Regions from separate parts of the Bacillus sp. SH7-1 genome, predicted to be linked through region 1. Evidence: riboswitches for the same ligand, from Rfam matches in the RefSeq annotation. Region 1 holds a riboswitch; the other holds the start of a gene.
What was found. Region 1 has a riboswitch for S-adenosylmethionine ahead of DN390_RS00665 (bifunctional O-acetylhomoserine aminocarboxypropyltransferase/cysteine synthase). Riboswitches for the same ligand answer to the same signal wherever they lie in the genome.
Positions count from the first base shown of each region.

Region 2: it holds a riboswitch for S-adenosylmethionine, as region 1 does, so the genes downstream of both, DN390_RS07385 (hypothetical protein) here and DN390_RS00665 (bifunctional O-acetylhomoserine aminocarboxypropyltransferase/cysteine synthase) in region 1, are expected to answer to the same signal.

Region 1 covers NZ_QNUD01000002.1:93,183-96,600, forward strand. Annotated here, with positions in the region: gene DN390_RS00660 (chloride channel protein) at 13-1,242, opposite strand; SAM riboswitch class I at 1,557-1,660, shown strand; gene DN390_RS00665 (bifunctional O-acetylhomoserine aminocarboxypropyltransferase/cysteine synthase) at 1,754-3,052, shown strand; gene metA (homoserine O-acetyltransferase MetA) at 3,036-3,418, shown strand, end outside.
Region 2 covers NZ_QNUD01000007.1:208,475-211,892, forward strand. Annotated here, with positions in the region: gene DN390_RS07370 (ECF transporter S component) at 1-192, shown strand, start outside; gene DN390_RS07375 (YwiC-like family protein) at 378-1,100, shown strand; gene DN390_RS07380 (hypothetical protein) at 1,133-1,324, opposite strand; SAM riboswitch class I at 1,447-1,545, shown strand; gene DN390_RS07385 (hypothetical protein) at 1,586-1,903, shown strand; gene DN390_RS07390 (SWIM zinc finger family protein) at 2,157-2,546, shown strand; gene DN390_RS07395 (NAD(P)H-dependent oxidoreductase) at 2,570-3,145, shown strand; gene DN390_RS07400 (group-specific protein) at 3,142-3,418, shown strand, end outside.

The DNA of each region.
Region 1 (3,418 bases):
TGCCTATTTGTATTAGCTTGTAGTTTCGTTGTTTTTAGGAAGTGGAAATGCATTACCAATCGCTGCCGCTCCAAGCATAGGTAATAGTAAGTTGAGCGGGAAAAACATGAGTAATAGTAGTGTTATAGCAATTGGTTTTCTTAATGCATAGCTTGAAATTGCTGTTGTGACAATGGCTACCGAAGCGATTGGATCTATAGGGATAATAGAAGCTATAGCATATCCGATACTAGATCCAGCGAATATAATTGGGAAAATATGTCCGCCACGCCAACCTGTATTTAAACAAACAGCAGTAATACATAATTTTAAAACCCCTGAAAGAAGTAGTACCCAGAAGGATAAATGGCTCCATTCAACGACTAAATCTTTTAATTGATGTTCTCCGGAGAATAATGTGTATGGGAGAAAAGTTCCTGTAATCCCTAATAAAACACCACCGATAATTCCAAGGATAAGTTTGTATTCCCTAAAAGGATGAATGAATTTCTCTAATGTGAATTCTAATTTAAAATAAAAGAATCCAACTATAGCACCAATACTAGCAAGTGGTAGAAAGGCAATCCATTCATTAAGAGAAAGGGAACCTTCTCCAAAATCAACGATAAAGGATCCACGATTATCAAATTTACTAAGCAATAAATAAATGGAAAAACCAGCGAAAGTAGTAGCTAAATATACAATTGCTTTTTTTCCTTTAGAAAATTCATTAATTTGTTCACCCTCATTTTCATTTGGAGCTAAATAACCGAATAATGGCGCGTTAAAAATTACACTTAAAGTAGCACCAATTCCAACCTCCGTTAGTTCATTCATTCCTTTTAAGGCGAATGTAAAGCGATCCCCTACCCATGTACAAAGTCCACCGATAATTCCAACAAGTGCTGCTTCGGGACCTAAGCTAGCCCCAAATATTAAAACGATAATCGCAGTTAAAGTAGCTTTATGTACAAAACGGTATTCAATTCTACCTGTTTTTTTATATTCACCCATTACTTCCGGCATAAGACGTGGATATGTGCCGAAGTATTTTTGGGTTAAGCCAACGAGAATACCACCGATAGTTGTTATACAAATGGTGTAATACGGGGGAGAAGATAAGATAGTAGGTAAGTATCCCCAAATAAAGTGAATGCCGATATTTATTGTAACTAAAAATAACCAGACTGTTGCTCCTACTATAGAGCCTAAAATAATGCCGTATAGGACGAGTATAAAGTGCATGTCCTTTGTGTGTGTCATGTTTTACCTCCGTTATGTAAGTTTTAATGTTGAAAGAATTAAATATAATACTGTGAAATGAATATGTATAGTATCTTTTTGAGAGGTTGGCTTATTCAATATATTGAGGTCTTGTGAGAATTTGAAATGTATACAGTTAAACTACTTATTTCATTCTATATAGTAATTATGGGTTTTAAAAGGTCTTTTTCAAATGAATATGGAATATATTTCTTTTGTTATGCATGTCAAATTCTTTGTATTTAATTTAGAACATTCAGAAAAACTAATTGACATTAGGAAATTATTGCTATAAAATCAACGGTAATTGCATAGTCTTATCAAGAAAAGGTGGAGGGACAGGCCCGACGAAACCTTGGCAACAGCCGTATAACGGAATTGTGCCAAATCCTGCAGGTAATATCCTGAAAGATAAGAAAGAGCCTTTAGAGCGTGTTTTCAAACTGCTCCTTTCTTGTTTTCAGGAAAGGGGCAGTTTTTTATTTTGTATAAGAAGAAAGGAGAATGAGAGATGGGAGAATCATGGGGAAAAGGAACAATTTGTGTGCAAGGTGGCTATACGCCAAAGAATGGTGAACCGCGTGTTTTACCGCTTTATCAAAGTACAACGTATAAATATGATACTTCGGATGATTTAGCAGCACTATTTAATTTAGAGGCAGAAGGATATATCTATACGCGTATTGGCAATCCTACTTTAGCAGCATTTGAGCAGAAGTTATCAGATTTAGAAGGTGGTGTAGGAGCTGTTGCAACGGCCTCTGGGCAGGCTGCTATTATGCTCGCCGTTTTAAATATTTGTAGTAGTGGAGACCATTTGCTTTGTTCTTCCACAGTTTATGGCGGGACGTTTAATTTATTTGGAGTGAGTTTGCGTAAGCTTGGTATTGATGTTACGTTCTTTAATCCAAATTTAACAGCTGATGAAATTGTGGCCCTTGCTAATGATAAGACGAAACTCGTTTATGCAGAATCGCTAGGAAATCCAGCAATGAACGTTTTAAATTTCAAAGAATTTTCAGATGCAGCCAAAGAGTTAGAAGTACCTTTTATTGTGGATAATACATTAGCGACTCCTTATTTATGCCAAGCATTTGAACATGGAGCAAATATTATCGTTCATTCTACGACGAAATATATTGATGGTCATGCAAGTTCTTTAGGTGGCATTGTCATTGACGGAGGGAACTTCGATTGGACAAATGGGAAATATCCTGAACTTGTTGAACCGGATCCAAGTTATCACGGCGTAAGTTACGTTCAAAATTTTGGTGCAGCAGCTTATATTGTGAAGGCACGTGTTCAATTATTAAGAGACTACGGAAATTGTATGAGCCCATTCAATGCGTATATTAGCAATATCGGCTTAGAAACATTGCATTTACGAATGGAGCGTCATAGTGAAAATGCTCTCGCAGTTGCTAAGTGGCTTGTTGATCATGAACGTATTGAATGGGTGAATTATCCGGGATTAGATAGTAATGAAAATTACTCGTTAGCACAAAAGTATTTGAAGAAAGGTGCTAGTGGTGTTTTAACATTCGGCATTAAGGGGGGATTAGAAGCAGCGAAAGAATTTATCGCAAATGTAAAACTAGCAACTCTCGTAACGCATGTAGCTGATGCACGAACTTGCGTTATACATCCTGCTAGTACAACGCATAGACAATTAAGTGCTGAAAATCAGCGTTTAGCGGGTGTCACATCAGATTTAATTCGTTTATCAGTTGGTATAGAAGATGTCTCTGATATTATTGCAGATTTAGAAGCAGCGCTAGTCGGAGGCAAACAACATGCCAATCATAATTGATAAAGATTTACCAGCTCGCAAAGTGTTACAGGAGGAAAATATTTTTGTAATGACAAAAGAGCGAGCAGAAACACAAGATATCCGGGCATTGAAAATTGCCATATTAAATTTAATGCCTACAAAGCAAGAAACAGAAGCGCAATTACTTCGTTTAATTGGCAATACACCATTGCAATTAGATGTTCATTTACTTCATATGGAATCGCATTTGTCTCGTAATGTAGCACAGGAACATTTAACAAGTTTCTATAAAACATTCCGTGATATTGAGAATGAGAGATTTGATGGACTCATTATTACAGGAGCACCAGTTGAAACCCTTTCTTTTGAAGAGGTAGATTATTGGGAAGAGCTTGGGCGTATTAT
Region 2 (3,418 bases), on a different contig from region 1:
GGGCTTCTCGGTTTTATACGTGAAGCAACGTGGGAAGCTGTCATTTCATATTATATAGCAAGTTTTTATTTCGATTTGAGCCATGCGATTTCGAATGTTGTGTTCTTACTATTATTTAGTACTTCTTGGATTACGATTCTTACAAGATTTAAAAGGAAATACGGCATATTAGATAAGCATAACATGGCATAGAAAAGCATACTCATATAAGGTAGGGTCGCGACTTACATATTCGTTTGCCTCTTTCATGCTTCTTACATATTGTAAGGAGCATTTTTTATTTGTCAAAAAATCGATTCAATATATATCCGTTGTTATATAAAATTATTCGTATAATAGTAGGTGAGAACTATTTTCAAAAGGGAGGTGTATAGTTAATGAAGTTAGTTATTCCGAAGCAACATGGTGCATGGGCCATGCTTGTTATACCATTTCTATTAAGTGTTATTCTTGGGAAACCTACTATGTATCATATTCCATTGTTTTTAGCTTGGTTCTTTATCTATTTAGCTACGTATCCATTTCTTATATACATAAAACAAAAAAGAAAAAAAGACTATTTACATGCTTCAATTGTATATTTTATTATTGCGTCCGTATTTGGGATGATTTCTCTATTATATGAATGGCGCATTCTTTTATTCATAGCAGTCATGATTCCCTTATTTATAGTAAATATGTATTACGCTCGTCAAAAGAATGAAAGAGCATTACTAAATGACATTAGTGCAATTATTGTTTTCTGTATAGGTGGTGTAGTTAGTTATTATTTTTCAATGAAGCTTATAGATAAAACAGCATTATTTATTGCGCTTATTTCATTTTTATATTTTTTAGGAAGTACGTTTTATGTGAAAACGATGATTCGTGAGAAAAATAATCCGAAGTATCGTTTTATATCTTGGGGTTATCATATCGTGTTAACGATCATCGTATTTGCTATCAATCCATGGTGTTCACTTATTTTTATACCAAGTGTCATTCGAGCGATTATATTGTATGGCAAGAAAATTTCAATTATAAAAGTAGGGATTTTAGAAATTGTTAATTCTGTATATTTTTTAATTATAACGGCAATAATTATGGAGTATGCCATTTGAAAAAGCTTCCCATCAATTGATGGGAAGTTTTTTCAATCTTTTTCTAAAATGTGAACGGTGTAATCGCAGCGTTGAATAGCTTGTTCGATCGCATAAAGGGATTGCTCAATACGAGCGCGATTAAAATCTTTTTCAACAGTCTGTAATGCTTCTTCTAAACAATGTTTTGCTTCTTGTAATGATTGAAAAGAATCTTGTACATATCCGCGAGCATTTTGATGCATTTCATAATCCTCCTTGAATACTCATATATGTATAGTATGAACAGTAAAGAAGAAAATATAATTCGTTATATTTGTTTGACAATTGAAATGAAATTACGTATAGTAAGAATTAAGTGAATATTTTCTTATCCAGAGAGGTGGAGGGACTGGCCCGATGAAACCCAGCAACCGCGATGCAGGTGCTAATTCCAGCAGAACATATTTGTTCTGGGAGATAAGACGAAGATATATACGTAACTTCTTCTTATCGGAGAGGTTTTTTTGTTGCAAAAAAACCGATTACGAAAATTTATATTAAGAAGAAAGGGGTTGCGCATTACTGTGACACTCGAAAAATACGTAAAACTGCGTAGTACAGTTTATGAATATATGATAGAGCAAGATAAGCCGATATCATTGTTAGATATTCAAGAACATATCGTTTCGCATCATGAAGGAAAATTCACGAAAAAGATGTTACATCAATTTTATTTATCAAGGCTATTAGATGAACTGAAACTGGATGGGAAAATTACATTAGCTGATGAATATCTGTATACTGAAAAAGGGGTATTTTATAAGGCGAGAAAGGGGAGCTAAGCTCTCTTTTTTTTGAAGTATGTAGAGTAAAAGACTGCTAAAGCAGCCTGATACAGGGAATGGTGTTGAGTGTGTAGTGTCAAAGATTGAATGTGCCTGAAAGAGGCACTTCATATCGGCTGCAAATGAAAAGAGACACCTCCGCCGAATAGGTGTCAGTCGTTTTGTCATATAGACTTGCTATTTGACAGTTATTAGAATAACATGCAGTGGTTGTGGAAGTCAAAAGGGAATTAAAGGAAGAGGTGCTATTATGTACGCTTACTTATTACATGATATAACGAAATGGATTCCTAAGTACATTATAGATAAAGGTTATGAATATTATGAAGAAGGACATGTAGAAGATGTTGAAATACAAGACAAAAAAATATTTGCTTTCGTTACTGGAAATGCGGGAAACTATGAAGTAATTATTAATCTCGAAGATTTTACAGAAAGTAGCTGTGAGTGTCCGTATGAGAATCTTTGCAAGCATATGGCGGCAGTTGTTTATGATATTCAAGATGCTGGTGAGAGTAAGGTGAAAGAGAAACTGAAAGATTTAGAAAAGGAAGAGTTACTCACAGTATTAAATCGTTTGTTGCAAAGTTCGAAAAACGTGCAAATTGTAGAGAAGATGTTAAAGAAGGGGAAACTTTAACTTATAGAGGGAGTTGTTTGGCAGTGAATGTACTAATTGTATACGCTCATCCTAGTCCTTCAAGTTTTAACGCAGCAATTTTAAAGCATGTACAAAACGGACTACAGGAAACAAATCATTCAGTTACGGTACTTGATTTATACAAAGAACAATTTGATCCAGTCCTTGTTTTTAATGAAGAGAAGAAAAGGCGTGATTTAGTAAATGAAGAAGAAACAGCTCGGTACAGAACGTTAGTGGAAGAAGCGGATACTCTTCTCTTCATTTATCCAATATGGTGGTGGGGGATGCCAGCTATTTTAAAAGGGTTTATTGATCGCATTTTTGTAGCTGGATTTGCTTATAAATATGAAGGTGCCCTGCCGAAAGGATTATTGAAAGGTAAGAAGGCGTGGGTAATTAATACATTAGACTCACCGTTGTGGTATGTCGCACTATTATATCGATCCGCAGATTGGATTATGATGAAGAGAGGTGTTTTACGTTTTTGCGGCATCCACGATATAAAACGGTCAGTTTTTCAATCTGTGAAAACGAGTAAACGAGAGAAGCGGGAAAAGTGGTTATTACAAATAGAAGAAAAGGCTCGTACATTATGAATGAAATCGATCGTATTATAAACTGTTGTGGGTATGATGACGAACTTTTTCGAACGTATATTACATGTTTACTTCAATTGAAAAAATGTAGTGAAACATTTCAGCAAATTCAAATACAATTAAGAAATGACTACTTGATAAGAGGAATTTGTGAAAGAGAAGTGGATGAAGTAGTAAGGGGAAGTAAGGAGTATGAAATGCATTTTCTTCCTAAAGCGTTACAGTGGGATTTCTTGAGGGGAAATCCGCATCTAATTGAAAAAGTATGTGAAC